DNA from 4 places in the Mesorhizobium sp. M0159 genome. Region 4 is predicted to be linked to each of the others. Evidence: predicted binding sites of a transcription regulator. Region 4 holds the regulator's gene; each other region holds the start of a gene.
The links. The regulator PhoB, encoded in region 4, activates phosphate uptake and scavenging genes when phosphate is short. The targets are predictions, from matches to a motif close to TGTCATNNANCTGTCAT.
Positions count from the first base shown of each region.

Region 1: a site for PhoB is predicted at 1,663-1,679, ahead of phnF (phosphonate metabolism transcriptional regulator PhnF). Genes of this name have one in related genera too.
Region 2: a site for PhoB is predicted at 1,615-1,631, ahead of NKJ32_RS06600 (LTA synthase family protein). Genes of this name have one in related genera too.
Region 3: a site for PhoB is predicted at 1,951-1,967, ahead of NKJ32_RS24955 (RNA degradosome polyphosphate kinase). Genes of this name have one in related genera too.

Region 1 is NZ_JAMYTF010000008.1:224,049-227,879, reverse strand. Features, by position in the region: gene NKJ32_RS11880 (carbon-phosphorus lyase complex subunit) at 1-507, opposite strand, end outside; gene phnH (phosphonate C-P lyase system protein PhnH) at 509-1,120, opposite strand; gene phnG (phosphonate C-P lyase system protein PhnG) at 1,120-1,581, opposite strand; gene phnF (phosphonate metabolism transcriptional regulator PhnF) at 1,717-2,460, shown strand; gene NKJ32_RS11860 (zinc-binding alcohol dehydrogenase family protein) at 2,479-3,495, opposite strand; gene NKJ32_RS11855 (ABC transporter permease) at 3,566-3,831, opposite strand, start outside.
Region 2 is NZ_JAMYTF010000004.1:295,684-299,514, forward strand. Features, by position in the region: gene NKJ32_RS06600 (LTA synthase family protein) at 1-1,574, opposite strand, end outside; gene fabD (ACP S-malonyltransferase) at 1,822-2,787, shown strand; gene fabG (3-oxoacyl-[acyl-carrier-protein] reductase) at 2,848-3,585, shown strand; gene NKJ32_RS06615 (acyl carrier protein) at 3,773-3,831, shown strand, end outside.
Region 3 is NZ_JAMYTF010000031.1:54,802-58,632, reverse strand. Features, by position in the region: gene NKJ32_RS24955 (RNA degradosome polyphosphate kinase) at 1-1,878, opposite strand, end outside; gene NKJ32_RS24950 (zinc-finger domain-containing protein) at 2,028-2,273, shown strand; gene NKJ32_RS24945 (FAD-dependent monooxygenase) at 2,293-3,525, shown strand; gene NKJ32_RS24940 (TIGR02117 family protein) at 3,744-3,831, opposite strand, start outside.
Region 4 is NZ_JAMYTF010000054.1:16,010-19,840, forward strand. Features, by position in the region: gene xylF (D-xylose ABC transporter substrate-binding protein) at 1-194, opposite strand, end outside; gene NKJ32_RS30270 (ROK family protein) at 481-1,725, shown strand; gene phoB (phosphate regulon transcriptional regulator PhoB) at 1,735-2,424, opposite strand; gene phoU (phosphate signaling complex protein PhoU) at 2,441-3,148, opposite strand; gene pstB (phosphate ABC transporter ATP-binding protein PstB) at 3,181-3,831, opposite strand, start outside.

The sequences.
Region 1 (3,831 bases), on a different contig from region 4:
GCCATCAGGCTCGATCAGGCCTTCGCGGGCGAGGATGGCCGAGACGCGCGGCATCGCTTCCGCCTCGCCGGCACGCTGTTCCGGCTCGGCGACTTCGCCGCCGGCGGCAAGCTCGGGATCGAGCAGCCGGTGGGTGTAGTCGAAAGTCGGGCCGAGCAGCTGCCCGCCGGGCAGGTCCTTGTAGGTCGCCGACACCCGCCGCTCGACCAGCATCGTGCCGGTGTCGATCGCCCTGGTGTAGCCGAAACGCGGCAGCGTGGTGCGATAGGCGCGAACCAGGAAGATCGCCTCGATCATGTCGCCGCGCGCCTGGACGATCGCCAATGCCGCCAGTTCCCTGTCGTAGAGCGAACCTTCGCTCATCACCCGGTCGACGCCGAGCGCCAGCTGCTCGACGATCTGGTCTAGACGAAGTGCCGGCACCGAACGGTCGCCGCGCCGGCGGTCGGCGAGCAATTTGTGAGCATTTCGAATGGCCGTCTCGCCACCCTTTACCGCCACATACATGCTACGCCTCCATGATCTTGATGCGCGTCGTGCGCGGCAGGCAGGCAATTGCGTCGAACGTGGCGAGGATGATATCGACGCCACGCGGAAAACGCTGGTTGTTCTGCTTCCATTGCTCGACGAAATGGCGCGGCATTTGCGCCGGCGCGATCGTCGCCGTCTTCTCGATGCCCGGGCCTTCGAGCAGCAGCGCAGCGCCGGAGACGAGATCGCCGACCTCGAGGATCAGCGTCGTGGAGCGATCGGGATAATCCTGGGTGCCTTGCGAAAACCCGTCGAGCGCCATCATCTCGGCCGGCGTGGCGATCAGCGCGAAATGCGCGTCGGCCGGGGTGTTGGCCAGCGGCGCGCCGGTATGGAAGCCAAGCCAGGATTTCACTGCCGCCGACCCCTGCAAAGCCGGGTCGAGCCAGAGCGGCGTGTCGTTGTCGCACAGCGTCAGCGCAACGGCGCCGGCGGTGGCCGACAGCGGCACCGGGGGGTGGGCAAGGGCCGGCAAGGGCTGGACGCTGCCCGGCCGCGCCATCGCGTCCATCACGGCACGGAATACGGTCTGGGCATTGAATACCGGATCGGCGAAGCCGCCTTCAATGGATTGAGTGGCGATATCCATCAGTCTTCTCCGCGCACCATGGTGAAGAAATCGACCTTGGTCGCCGCCGTCTCGGCGCGGAGCTGTTCACGCGCCTTGGCCAGTGCCGCCTGCAAGGGCGCAACGATCCTGGTCTCGACCTCATTGCGGTGGGCCGGGTCCTGCCACAGCGCATCGGCGATTGCCGCCAGCCTTGCCTTCTGCTTGTCGCGGCCGAGCGCGTAGCAGTGGCCGACATGGCCGGACGCAAGCCGCACCGTGGCACGGGTGACCGTCGCCTCGCCGACATTGAAGGGCGCGCCGCCGCCGCCGATGCGGCCGCGTACCGTAACCAGGCCGGTTTCGGGGCCACGCAGAAGTTCCGCTTCGCAAGGCAGGCCGGCTTCGTCCCAGAGGCGGACGATATCGTCGCCGGTCGATTGCGCCAGCGTTGCCATCACGGCCTTGCGCTCAGCCTGATCGCGCGCTTCCTGTCCTCGCATGGTTAACATTCCCTTGCATCGAAAATTTGTCTATTGATATAGACAATTATACAAATTATACCTATTATCTAATGCGTGTCTATGACGGGTGCATGACACGGGCCAAAAGATCGGCGCAAGGAATTGGGGCGGGAGATGATCGGACAAGCCAACAGCATCGAGCGGCGCAGCGGTGTCGCGCTGTGGCGGCAGATCGCCGATCAGATCCTGCATTCGATTGCCGTCGGCGATTTTCCCGAAAATGCGGCGCTGCCGCCGGAGATCGCGTTGGCCGGACGCTATGGCGTCAACCGCCACACGGTGCGCAGCGCTATCGCAGCGCTGGTGCAGGAGGGTGTGCTCAGGGCGGAGCAGGGGCGCGGCACCTTCGTGCTGTCGCGCAAGCGGCTGTCTTATCCGATCGGCGCCCGCACCCGCTTTTCCGAGGGATTGCAAGGACAGGCGTCCGAGCGGCATATCACCTTGCTCGCGTCATCGATCGAGCCGGCCAACCGTCGTGTCGCAGAGGGCTTAGGCCTTGCGACGGGGGCCGATGTGATACGCCTGGAAACGCGCGGCGAAGCCGATGGAATGCCGGTGTCCCGCGCGGCCGGCTGGTTCGATGCCAGGCGCTTTGCCGGCATCGATGCCGCCATGGCGGAAACCGGTTCGATCACCGCATCGCTGGCACGTTTCGGCATCGACGACTATCTCAGGCAATCGACCGTGCTGTCGGCGCGCCATGCCGATGCCGCCGACCTTGCGGACCTCGAGCTGCAGCCCGGCGCCATCGTGCTGGTGACGGTCGCCGTCAACGTCACGCCCGACGGTCAGCCGATACAGTTTTCGGAGTCGCGCTTCCCGGCCGAGCGGATCGAGCTCAAATTGTCGGCGCTCTGAGATGCGGCAGCCCTGGCATCATCCGACTTGAATGACGGCCTTGATCAGGCCGGACTTCTCATGCGCCCAGCGGGCGAGGTCGTGCGGCGTCTCGCCAAGCGTGGTGCGGTGGGTGACCAGCTTTGCCAGCGGCAGCGCGCCGTTGCGGATCGAGGCGGCGACATGGTCGAAATCGGCACGCAGGGCGTTGCGGCTGCCGATCAGCATCATCTCGCGCTTGTGGAATTCGGGATCGGAAAAGGCGATGTCGTCCTTGACGACGCTGACCAGGACCAGCGCCCCGCCGTGCGCGACATGGGCGAAGGCCGACTGCACCGACCGGGTGTTGCCGGTGGCATCGAAAACCACGTCGAAGCCGTCGCCGCCGGTTGCTTCCCGCACCAGGTCGGCAGCAGCGCCCCGCGAGCCGTCGAGCGTCGCGAAGCCGAGTTCGCTTTCGGCAAAGCCAAGCCGTTCAGCGCTCATGTCGAGCAGCGTCGCATCGAGCCCGGCGATGCGGGCGAACAGCGCCGTGCCGAGCCCGATCGGGCCGGCGCCGATGACCAGCGTGCGCGCTCCTGGATCAGCCAGCGAGCGCCGCACGGCATGGGCGCCGATCGCTAGGAATTCGACGGCGGCGGCATCGGCCAGCGACAAGCCGTTTGCCGGATAAAGATTTTGCGCCGGCACCAGGATCTGCTCGCACATGGCGCCGTCGCGGTGGACGCCGAGCACCTCGATCCTGACGCAGCAATTCGGCTTGCCTTGCCGGCAGGCGATGCATTTGCCGCAGGCGAGATAGGGATTGACGACCACCGCTTCGCCGACGGCGAGATCGACGTCCTCGCCAACCTCGATCACGGTGCCGGAAACCTCGTGGCCCATGATGCGGGGATAGGCGAGGAACGGGTGCTTGCCTTCGAAGATGTGATAGTCGGTGCCGCAGATGCCGACATGGCTGACGGCGACCAGCGCCCAGCCGGCGGGGGGCGCGCCAGGCTCCGGGCGGTCTTCGAGGACAAGTTCGCCGGGCGAGCGGCAGACGACGGCTTTCATGCTTCAATCCAGTCGGTTCATGGCACCGCCGGCCCTGCTGTCGCGAGGCCGGCGGTTGTTGGGAGGCAGTCTATTTGCCGCGGCGGCGCAGCCCGTCGAAATAGACGATGACGATGATCAGCACGCCGGTGATGATGCGCTGCCAGAAGGCGTTGACGTTGAGCAGATTGGCGCCGTTGTTGATGGTGGCAAGGATGAAGGCGCCGAGCAGCGGTCCGTGCACGGAGCCGACAGCGCCGAACAGCGAGGTGCCGCCGATCACCGAGGAGGCGATCGCCTGCAATTCCCAGCCCTCGGCCTGCGTCGGATTGCCGATGCCGATGCGCGAGGCAAGCA
Region 2 (3,831 bases), on a different contig from region 4:
AGCAGCATCTGGTCGGCCGCCTCCTTGCGCGGCGCAACATTGTCCTTCAGGAAGCCGGTCTCGACGTAGACCGGCCCAAGCGGCGGCAGATGGTCGCCGAAGAACGCGATGACGGTCGGCCGCTCGCGTTTCTTCGCCCATTCGATCAGCCGCTCGAGGCCGCGGTCCGCGTCGGAAGAGCCTTCGGCATAGCTCAACAGCGATTCACGCGCCCATTGGCTGATCGGCGCCTGCACCTTGTGGGTCGGATTGTTATAGCGATACGGCTCATACGGCCCGTGGTTCTGCAGGCTGACGGCGAAAAAGAAGACCGGCTCGGCGCTGGTATCGGCTTCGTGGATAATCTCGTCGGTCATCGCAGCGTCCGACGCGAGCGGTCCGCGCTTCTGCATGGGCGGCAACGTCTCCTCGGACTTGAAGTCGTTGAAGCCGAAATCGGCATAGACGGCCCCCCGGTTCCAGAACCAGTTAGTGCCGGGATGGATAGCGCGCGCCCGGTAGCCTTGACTTTTCAGGAAGGTCGCCAGCGAGGGAGTCGGTGTCCGCACATATTGCTGGTAGGGAATGCTGCCCGCCGGCAGGAAGGCGTTGGAAAAGCCGGTCAGGGCCTCGAACTCGATGTTGGCCGTCATGCCGCCGAACTCGGGCGAGAACATGTAACCCGTGCGCAGTGCCCGCACATTGGGGACAGGGTCGGGCGTGATGGTGACGCCGGGTAGCTTGGTCGGATCCCAGAAGGATTCGCTCATGACGACGATGATGTCGGGCTTCTCGGCGGGTACCGAAGCCGTCACCTGCGGTTTGCCGATCGCTTCGATCGCCTTGCCGGAATAGCCGGGCGGCGCCGAGACATGCGCCATCGGGACGTTCAGCGCGAAGGCGAGCGCAAAACCGTTCGAGGCATAGTTTTCCTTCTGGTCCCACATGATCGGGATGATCTGCAGCCGGTCGCGTGTCCACGAGAAAGTGGCATAGTCCATGATGGAGACGAAGAAGGCGATCAGCGGCACCGTCAGCGTCAGCCGGGCAAGGCGGCCCTTGTGGCTGAGTGCCGGAACGCGGCGGCGCCATAGCCGCCAGCCATAGACGAGCAGCGACAGCCCGCCGACGATGCCGATCGCCAGGGCAATGGCGGTTCCCGGGCGATCGCGTACCAGAAGCGGCATCAATGCCACGATCTGCCGGGAATAGAGGAAATCGGTCGGATAGAGCGGATCGCCGAGATACAGCGACTTCTGGTGGCCGACGAACGCCAGCGACAATGTCAGCGGCGCGACGATCATCAGGCTCTGGTGACTGCGGCCGAGCACGGCGTCGAGGCCGATGAGGATCAGCGCAAAAATGATGATCGTGGTCCAGCCGGGTTTGAAAGGCTGCAGAAAGAAATCAATGGTGCCGGCAAAGTTGCCGCGCACGATCAGTTCGATGGCAAACACAAGGATGGCCGCAGCCAGCAAGCTGATAAGGCCATAGCGGATGACAGGCCATTTGCGCGCCGGCAGATAGCCGGTCGACGGATCGCCTTCAAGAAACTGGGGCGCCGCCTCGGCTGCGCTCTGCTTGGTCTTTGCCACTTCAATAGTTCCCCGGCCCGCAACAAAAGCGTCACTCGATTGTCATCGAACTGTCACGCAAAGCTTAGCGCCTGCGGCGGAAATAAGAAGAGCCAGCAAACAAATCGTGAGCGGTTTTCATCATGAGTGATCGCCAAAAAGCCTGCCGAAACAGGCACTCGGCCGATATTACGCGATCAAGGTTGGACTTGACTTGGCCGCACGCCTTGCGTCACAGGCAACGTGAACCAGCAGCTGGGAGCCGCCGATGGCCATCGCATTCACCTTTCCGGGGCAGGGCAGCCAGGCTGTCGGCATGGGCAAGGACCTCGCCGATACCTTTGTGGAATCGCGGCGGATCTTCGAGGAAGTTGACGACGCGCTCGGCGAAAACCTATCGAAGCTGATCTGGGAAGGCCCGGAAGAGACGCTGACGCTGACCGCCAACGCCCAGCCGGCGCTGATGGCGGTGTCGCTTGCCGCAATCCGGGCGCTGGAGGCGCGCGGCTTCTCCCTGAACGGCAAGGTCACCTATGTCGCCGGCCACTCGCTCGGCGAATATTCGGCACTTGCGGCCGCAGGTTTCGTTTCGGTCGCCGACGCCGCCCGGCTGTTGCGCATCCGCGGCAACGCCATGCAGGCGGCTGTGCCGGCCGGCGAGGGCGCCATGGCGGCGATCATCGGGCTGGAACAGGCCGACGTCGAAGCCGCTTGCGCAGAGGCCGCCCAGGGCGCCGCCAAAGATCCCGCACAAGCCTTGGTTTGCCAGATCGCCAATGACAATGGCGGCGGCCAGCTGGTGATCTCCGGCGCCAGGCCAGTGGTCGAACTGGCGGCGAGGCTATGCACGGAGAAGGGCGCCAAGCGGGCGCTGATGCTGCAGGTCTCAGCGCCCTTCCATTCGGCATTGATGAAGCCTGCGGCCGAGATCATGCGGGAGGCGCTGGCCGCCGTGACGAAGAGTGCGCCGGTCGTGCCGCTGGTCTCCAATGTTACGGTGACCCCGACGAGCGATCCCGACGAGATCGCCCGCCGACTCGTCGAACAGGTGATCGGGCGCGTGCGCTGGCGCGAAACGGTGGAGTGGTTCGGCAGCAACGGCGTTGCGACGCTTTACGAAGTGGGCGCCGGCAAGGTGCTGTCGGGGCTGGCCCGCCGCATCAACCGCGACATTGCCACCACTGCCATCGGATCCGCGGCGGATGTCGAGGCGGCGCTGGCGGCGCTTGCATAATCAACTGGCGATTTGACCCCGCTCCATGCGAAGGGTGTTCGCTCAGATCAGGAGGCAAGAATGTTCGAATTGACCGGCCGCAAGGCGCTCGTCACCGGCGCATCGGGAGGTATCGGCGAGGCGATCGCCCGCGTGCTGCACGGCCAGGGCGCCATCGTCGGCCTGCATGGCACACGTATCGAGAAACTGGAGGCGCTGGCCGCCGAACTGGGCGACCGGGTCAAGCTTTTCCCGGCCAATCTTTCCAACCGCGACGACGTCAAGGCGCTCGGCCAGAAGGCGGAGGCCGACCTCGAAGGCGTCGACATCCTCGTCAACAATGCCGGCATCACCAAGGACGGGTTGTTCGTACGCATGGCTGACGCCGACTGGGATAGCGTGCTCGAGGTCAACCTGACCGCCGTGTTCCGGCTGACCCGCGAGCTTACCCATCCGATGATGCGGCGCCGCCATGGCCGCATCATCAACATCACTTCAGTGGTTGGCGTCACCGGCAATCCCGGCCAGACCAACTACTGCGCCTCCAAAGCCGGTATGATCGGCTTTTCCAAATCGCTGGCGCAGGAGATCGCCACCCGCAATATCACCGTCAACTGCGTCGCCCCGGGCTTCATCGAATCGGCGATGACCGCCAAGCTCAACGACAAGCAGAAAGAGGCGATCATGGCGGCGATCCCGACCCGGCGCATGGGCACGGGCGCCGAAGTCGCCTCTGCCGTCGCCTACCTAGCTTCCAACGAGGCAGCCTACGTCACCGGCCAGACCATTCATGTGAATGGCGGCATGGCAATGATCTAACACTTGGGAAAACGCTTCATTCCGTCTTGGATGCACGGGATTTTTCGTGTAATGCCGCCCGCAACCCGGCGGTTCGGGCAAAAACCGGTCCTGTTCCGCTGCGTTTCCGGCAGGACCATCTTTCAGCTTGATTAGCGGCATTCTGCCCGCTAACGAAGACAGACAACCAAAAGACGAGGATGCCCAAATGAGTGACACCGCAGAGCGCGTCAAGAAGATCGTCATCGAGCACCTTGGCGTCGATGC
Region 3 (3,831 bases), on a different contig from region 4:
GTAGACGATCGCCCCGTCCGAGGGCAGGCCGTGGCCGTTGCCGAAGCAGTAGATGCGGCTGTGCTCGAGGAAGCGGCCGACGATCGATTTCACCCTTATGTTCTCCGACAGGCCGGGCACCTGCGGTCTCAGGCAGCAGATGCCGCGCACGACGAGATCGATCTCGACGCCGGCACGGCTGGCATCGTAGAGCGCATCGATGACGATCGGGTCGACCAGCGCATTCATCTTCATCCAGATCCGGGCCGGCTTGCCCTCCAGCGCGTGGCTGATCTCGTCCGAAATGTGCTGGAGGATGCGGTCGCGCAGCGTGAACGGCGAGATGGCCAGCCGCATCTGCTCGGCCGGCTCGGCATAGCCGGTGATGAAGTTGAACAATTGGGCGACATCGCGCGCGATCGTCGGATCGGTGGTGAAGAAGGACAGGTCGGTGTAGATGCGTGCCGTGACCGGGTGGTAGTTGCCGGTGCCCAGATGCACGTAATTGCGCAGCCTGCCATCCTCGCGGCGCACCACCAGCGACATCTTTGCGTGGGTCTTCAGTTCGAGAAAGCCGAAGACGACCTGGACGCCGGCGCGCTCGAGGTCGCGGGCCCAGCGGATGTTGGCCTCCTCATCGAAGCGCGCCTTGAGCTCGACCAGCGCGGTCACCGACTTGCCGGCCTCGGCGGCGTCGACCAGAGCGCGCACGATCGGGCTGTCATTGGAGGTGCGGTAGAGCGTCTGCTTGATCGCCACCACTTCCGGGTCGGCCATTGCCTGGCGCAGGAACTGCACCACCACGTCGAAAGATTCGTAGGGGTGGTGGACGATGATGTCCTTCTCGCGGATGGCGGCAAAGCAATCGCCGCCATGCTCGCGGATGCGCTCGGGAAAGCGGGGATTGTAGGGGGTGAATTTCAGATCGTCGCGGGCGACGGCGACGATCTCCGAAATCTGGCTGAGCGCCAGCGGACCGGTGAGCACGCTGATGCGGCTTGCCGAGACGCCAAGCTCGCCGGCGACGAAGTCGCGCAACTCGGGCGGCATCAGCATGTCGAATTCGATACGGATGACCGAACCGCGGCGGCGGCGCTTCAGCGCCGTCTCGAACAGTCGCACCAGATCCTCTGATTCTTCCTCGACCTCGATATCGCTGTCGCGGATGATGCGGAACGTGCCGGAGCCCTTGACCTCATAGCCTGGGAACAGCTTGCCGATATAAAGACCGACCGCCTCCTCGAGCGGGATGAAGCGGACATGGCGCTTGCGATCCGGCAAACGGATGAACCGCTTCAGCGCCATCGGCAGGCGCAAAAGCGCACTCATCTCCTCGCCGTTCTTGCGGTGGCGCAATTGCAGCGCCATCGAGAAACCGAGATTGGGAATGAACGGGAACGGATGCGCCGGATCGATCGACAACGGTGTCAGCACCGGAAATACCTGCTCCTGGAAATGGTCCTCCAGCCAGGCCTTCTCGTCCTTGCTCAGCGCCTCGCGAGTGATGCTTTCAATGCCTTCCTTGTCGAGCAGCAGCATCAGCGCCGAAAGGCTTTTCTGCTGGTCCTCCTGCAGGCGCTCGACCTCGCGCAGCAATTGTTCAAGCTGCTGCTCGGGCGTGCGTCCGTCCGGGCTCTTCAGCACGATGCCCTCGCGTACCTGGCCGGCAAGACCCGCAACGCGGACCATGAAGAACTCGTCGAGGTTGGCGGCCGATATCGACAGGAAGCGAACACGCTCGAGCAGCGGATGATTGGCGTTCAGCGACTCTTCGAGCACGCGCCGGTTGAATTGCAGCCAGGAAAACTCGCGGTTGACGAAGCGGTCGGGATTGCCGCCTTCGCGGCTCGCCGCCTCGACGGTGATGAATTCGTTCTGCACCGGCTTCAGTTCGTTCATGGTTTCCGCTCTTCCCACACCGTTCGACGACCATAGCCTTAACCGGCTCAACTTATCCTCTGACAGGCTTTTGCGACAGTTTCATTTCATCGATCTTGCAAAGAGACGGGTTATGATCCAGATGCAATCGACAAGATCAGGAGACGACGATGGCAGGCGGTTCCATTCCCCATTTCCAGAACGATGCGGGCTATCCGGCAATCGACATCGGCGTCAAGGAATTCATGTGCACCGGCGCCAATCCGCCTTTCGACCACCCGCATGTATTTCTCGACATGGGCGACGACAATGAAAAGGTCTGCCCGTATTGCTCGACGCTCTATCGCTATTCGCCGAAGCTGAAGGCATTGGAAACGGTGCCGCCGGGCTGCCTTTATATCGACCAGGCCGCCTGATTCTTCCGCGACAAACCTGATGCAGGAAACGCAGTCCCGGCAGGTGGTCATCGCCGGGGCGGGCGTCGCCGGGCTGACCGCGGCACTGGCCTTCGCCGAGCGCGGCTATCGGATAAAACTGTTCGAACAGGCAGAGCACCTCGAGGCTGCCGGCGCCGGTATCCAGCTTTCGCCCAACGCGACGCGCATCCTACGGCAGCTCGGCGTACTCAATCGGCTGCTGGCGACGGCGGTGCGGCCGGAGGCGGTCGTGCTCAAGGATGCCGCCACGCTGCGCAAGCTGGCGCGCGTACCGCTTGGCCAGGCGGCCGAAACGCGCTGGGGAGCGCCCTATCTCGTTGCCCACCGCGCGGATCTGCAAGCCGCGCTGATGGAGCGAGTTTCGGAGCAGCCCGGTATCGATCTGATCGCCGGCGCGCGGGTGACCGACATCGCAGCCGGATCGAAAGGTGTTACCGTCACTGCATCGGCTGATGGCGACACGGTCGAGGCTGGCTGTCTGCTGATCGGCGCCGATGGCGTCTGGTCGTCGGTGCGAGAAACGCTTGCCCGCAACGCAGCCGATTTCCGGAGAAGCCGGTTTTCGGGCGAGCTTGCCTGGCGCGCCACGGTGGCCGCCGACAGCCCCGCCGGACAAGCCTTCAGGGTGATCGGTGCGCCCGATTGCGTTACCGCATTCCTCTATCCAGGCTTCCATATGGTCGCCTATCCGGTCAGCCGTGGCACTGCCTTCAACCTCGCGGCCTTCACCAAGGGCGAGCGCATCACCGAGGGCTGGTCGGGGCATGCCGACCCCGCCATCCTCGCCAGCGCCATGCGCGGCACTGCGCCGGCGCTGGTGAGGCTGGCGAGCGAAGCCGCGCCATGGGCGGCCTGGCCAATCCACACCGTCGAGCAGCGGCGGTGGACGACGCCGGAAGGGATCGCGCTGATCGGCGATGCGGCGCACGCGATGACGCCGTTTGCCGCACAGGGCGCGGCGATGGCGATCGAGGACGCGGCGACGCTTGCCGGCTTCGTTGCGGCCTCCACAGCCGATCTTGAGGGGGCGCTTGCCGCCTGGGAACAGGCGCGGCGGCCGCGAGTCGCCCAGGTCGCCCGCCGCGGCGCCGTCAATCGCCTCGCCTGGCATGCGGCCGGGCCGGTGGCGATGGCCCGCAACCTGTTCCTGGCGATGCGCTCGCCCGAAAAACTCGCCGCCGATCTCGACTGGCTCTATGGCTGGCGGGCGTTGGACGATGGCGCGCGATGATACGCACGACAGGCTGGCGGGACAGCGCCTCTCTCTGTCCTGCCGGACATCTCCCCCACTTGGGGGGAGATTGGCCATCACATTGGCTTTCGCCAATCTTCAAGATTGCATGACCTAGCAAGGCGTCGAAGCCGCTAACCTCCTCCCTCGTGGGGGAGATGTCCGGAAGGACAGAGGGGGGCGCGAAGGATCGCGGCGTTGATCAGCCGGAACCCTCTTCAATTGTAAAGCCGCATTGACAGGCCGAGCGAGGCCGGCAGCGGATTCCACCAGCCGGTGCGCAGCCCGGCCGTGCGCAGTGCCGCC
Region 4 (3,831 bases):
TGTGCGTCGGCGGAAATATACTTGTCGCCTGCGGCCTCAATGGCCGCCTTCATTGCGGCCTCGTCGGTCTTCCAGCGCTCTTCCTGGAAGTTCGACCAGGAAACGCCGATGACCTTGTCTTTAGCCTGCGCCACCGACGCCAGCGCCAGCGTCATGGCGACACCCGCCAGAATGGCGGTCGTGAATTTCTTCATCATATCCTCCCTGCGCCGCGTACGGCGTGACCAATTGGCTCAAAGACCAGCTTAGAAGCTCTAATTTTTTCGAGCCTCGAAAAAATACTGGCCCGATCTCCGGCTGCTGTCAACATCGATTCTGATGGATTTTGATGACTCTGCGAGTTTTTTCGAGCGTCGGAATAAACGATGACAGCGCCACCTGCATCTGACACTATTTGCCTGCGTCCGACACTATTTGTCGGACATTACCGACGGCTTCCGGTTCATGAGCGGCCGCGGCAACCGGGAGGAAAGCAAAACAATGTCGGTCGGAATCCGCCATGACGATTTGCGCCGGCGCAACCGGGCGATGGTGATCTCGGCGGTGCGCCGGGCCGGCCAGCCATCGCGTACTGAGATCGCAGCTACCACCGGCCTCAGTCATTCGACCATATCGGCGATCTCTTCTGACCTGATACGGGAAGGCATCCTCGCCGAGAGCAAGGCAAGTGAGCCCGTTTCGTTGAAACGCGGTCGTCCGCAGGTCGGCCTCGCCCTCAACCCGGAAGCGGCGGCGGTGTTGACCGTGGTGTTGTCGCTGAATTTCCTGTCGGCCGCTATTATCGACTATACGGGACAGGTGGTCGCCGAGGAACAGCGCCGGCTGGACACGCTGACCATGCCGCGCGACGAGCTGATCCGTGAATGCATGACCATCGTCCGGCGCCGGCTGCAGGATCCAGACCTTGACGTCCGCAGTGTCGCCCGCATCGCCCTGGCGATTCAGGGCATTACCGACTCCCCTGCACGCGCCATGCTGTGGTCGCCGATCACGCCGCAGACCGACATCGCCTTTGCCGACATGCTGGAGGACGAATTCGGCATCCCGGCAACGGTGGAGAACGACTGCAACATGATGGCGGTGGCTTTGCGCTGGCGCAATCCGGATCGCTATCGCGACGACTTCATCGCCATCCTGCTTTCGCATGGCATCGGCATGGGGCTGGTGCTGAAGGGCGAACTGTTCACCGGGACGCATTCCTCGGGCGGCGAATTTGGCCACATGATCCATCGTCCGGGCGGCGCGCTCTGCCGTTGCGGGCGGCGCGGCTGCATCGAGGCCTATGCCGGCAACTACGCCATCTGGCGCAACGCCAGGCAGATGAGCGAAGACAGCGAGCCGGTCGCCGACGTCAGCGACGCCGACATGCGAGCACTGGCGGCCCGGGCGCGCGAGAAAGATGGGCCGGAACGCGAGGCCTACCGCAAGGCCGGCGAAGCGCTGGGTTTCGGTCTCGGCTCGCTGTTCGCGCTGATCGATCCGGCACCGGTCGCGATGGTCGGCGCCAGTGCCGCCGCCTTCGATCTGATCGAGCCGGCCATGCGGAAGGCAATCGCCCAGACCGCCGGCGGCCAGCATTCAGGCTCGATCTCCTTCGATACAGAGCCGAACGAATTGCCGCTGATCCGCGAAGGCTGCGCGATGCGGGCGTTAAGCTTCGTCGACCAGGAGATTTTCGCGCCGGGCGCGCAAATGAGGCCCAGCGTCAGAAAGAACGTAGCCTGACCAGGCGGGTCAATCTTCCCTGATCGCATAGCCGGCACCGCGGATGGTGCGGATGACATCCGGCATCCGGCCGTTGTTGACGGCTTTGCGCAGCCGCCCGACATGCACGTCGACGGTGCGTTCGTCGATGTAGATTGTCTCGCCCCAGACATTATCGAGTAACTGGCTGCGCGAGAAGACACGGCCCGGATGCCGCATCATGAACTCGAGCAGCCGGAATTCGGTCGGCCCGAGCCTGATTTCGCTCTTCTTGCGATAGACCCTGTGCGATTCGCGATCGAGCACGATGTCGCCTACCTTCAGCACGCTGGACAGCACTTCCGGCTTGGCGCGCCGCAGCAGCGCCTTGACCCTGGCCATGAATTCCGGTGTCGAAAACGGTTTGACCAGATAGTCGTCGGCGCCGGTCGAAAGACCGCGCACCCGGTCGCTCTCCTCGCCGCGCGCGGTCAGCATGATGATCGGCAGCCGCTCGGTTTCGGGGCGCACCCGCAACCGACGACAGAGCTCGATGCCGGAAACCGCTGGTATCATCCAGTCGAGCACCAAAAGGTCGGGCACATTCTCCTGCAAACGGATCTCGGCTTCGTCGCCGCGTGTCACCACCTCGACCTGGTAGCCTTCGGATTCGAGATTGTAGCGGAGCAGCACACCCAACGGCTCCTCGTCCTCCACCACCATTATGCGTGGTGCGATCATCGGCTGGGCACCCCCATCATGTCACCGGTGCGGACATTGTCGTTTCGTCCTGCTTCGGACGATTGACCGGCAATTGCTCGCCGGTCAGCACATAATACGCATTTTCGGCGATGTTGGTGACATGGTCGCCGATCCGCTCCAGATTCTTGGCGCAGAACAGCAGGTGCGTGCAAGCGGTGATGTTGCGCGGATCTTCCATCATGTAGGTCAAGAGCTCGCGGAACACGGACGTGTATTTGACGTCGATGCGCTCGTCGGCGGCACGCAGCTTGGCCAACGCGGCCGCATCGCCTGCAGCATATTCCTCGATGACACCCTGCACCTGGATGAGAACCAGCTGCGCCATCGCGTCGATGGAATGCGACAGGTCCCGCGGCGTGGCGCTGAGGCCGACCGCACTCACGCGCTTGGCGATATTCTTGGCAAGATCGCCGATGCGTTCGAGGTCGCCCGCCATGCGGATCGCTCCGACCACATGGCGAAGATCGTGGGCCATCGGCTGGCGTTTGGCGATCAGGGTTATGGCGCGGTCGTCCAGTTCGCGTTGACGCGCATCCATGATGGCGTCGTCGGAAACGACGCGTTGCGCCAGCACGTTGTCGGAATTCAACAGGGCCTTGGTCGCCCCGCCGACCATCGAACCGGCGAGGTCGGCCATGTCGCGGATCAGCTTGCTGATCTGCTCGAGATCCTCGTCGAAAGAAGCGACTGTGTGTTCGCCCATGGTCCTGTCCTCATATGCATGATCGGAACGGCTCAGCCGAAGCGGCCAGTGATGTAGTCCTGCGTGCGCTTCTCGCGGGGCGACGTGAAGATCTTCTCGGTCCGGTCGAACTCGACCAGTTCACCCAGATACATGAAGGCGGTCTGGCGCGACACGCGCGCCGCCTGCTGCATGTTGTGGGTGACGATGACGATCGTGTAGTCGGCTTGCAATTCGTCGATCAGTTCCTCGATCTTGGCAGTCGACAGCGGGTCGAGGGCCGAAGCCGGTTCGTCGAGCAGAATGACTTCCGGCTTCACGGCCACGGTGCGGGCGATACAGAGCCGCTGCTGCTGGCCGCCAGATAGGCTCAAGCCGCTGGCGTTGAGCTTGTCCTTGACCTCGCTCCACAGCGCGGCGCGCTTCAACGCCTGTTCGACGCGGCCGTCCATCTCGGACTTGCCGAGGTTCTCGTAGAGCCTGACGCCGAAGGCGATGTTCTCGTAGATCGACATCGGGAACGGCGTCGGCTTCTGGAACACCATGCCGATCTTGGTCCTGAGGAGGTTGAGATCCTGCGACCGGTCGAGAATGTTCTTGCCGTCGAGCAGCACCTGGCCCTCGGCCATCTGTTTTGGGTAGAGCTCATAGATGCGGTTGAACACACGCAGCAGCGTCGATTTCCCGCAGCCCGAAGGGCCGAT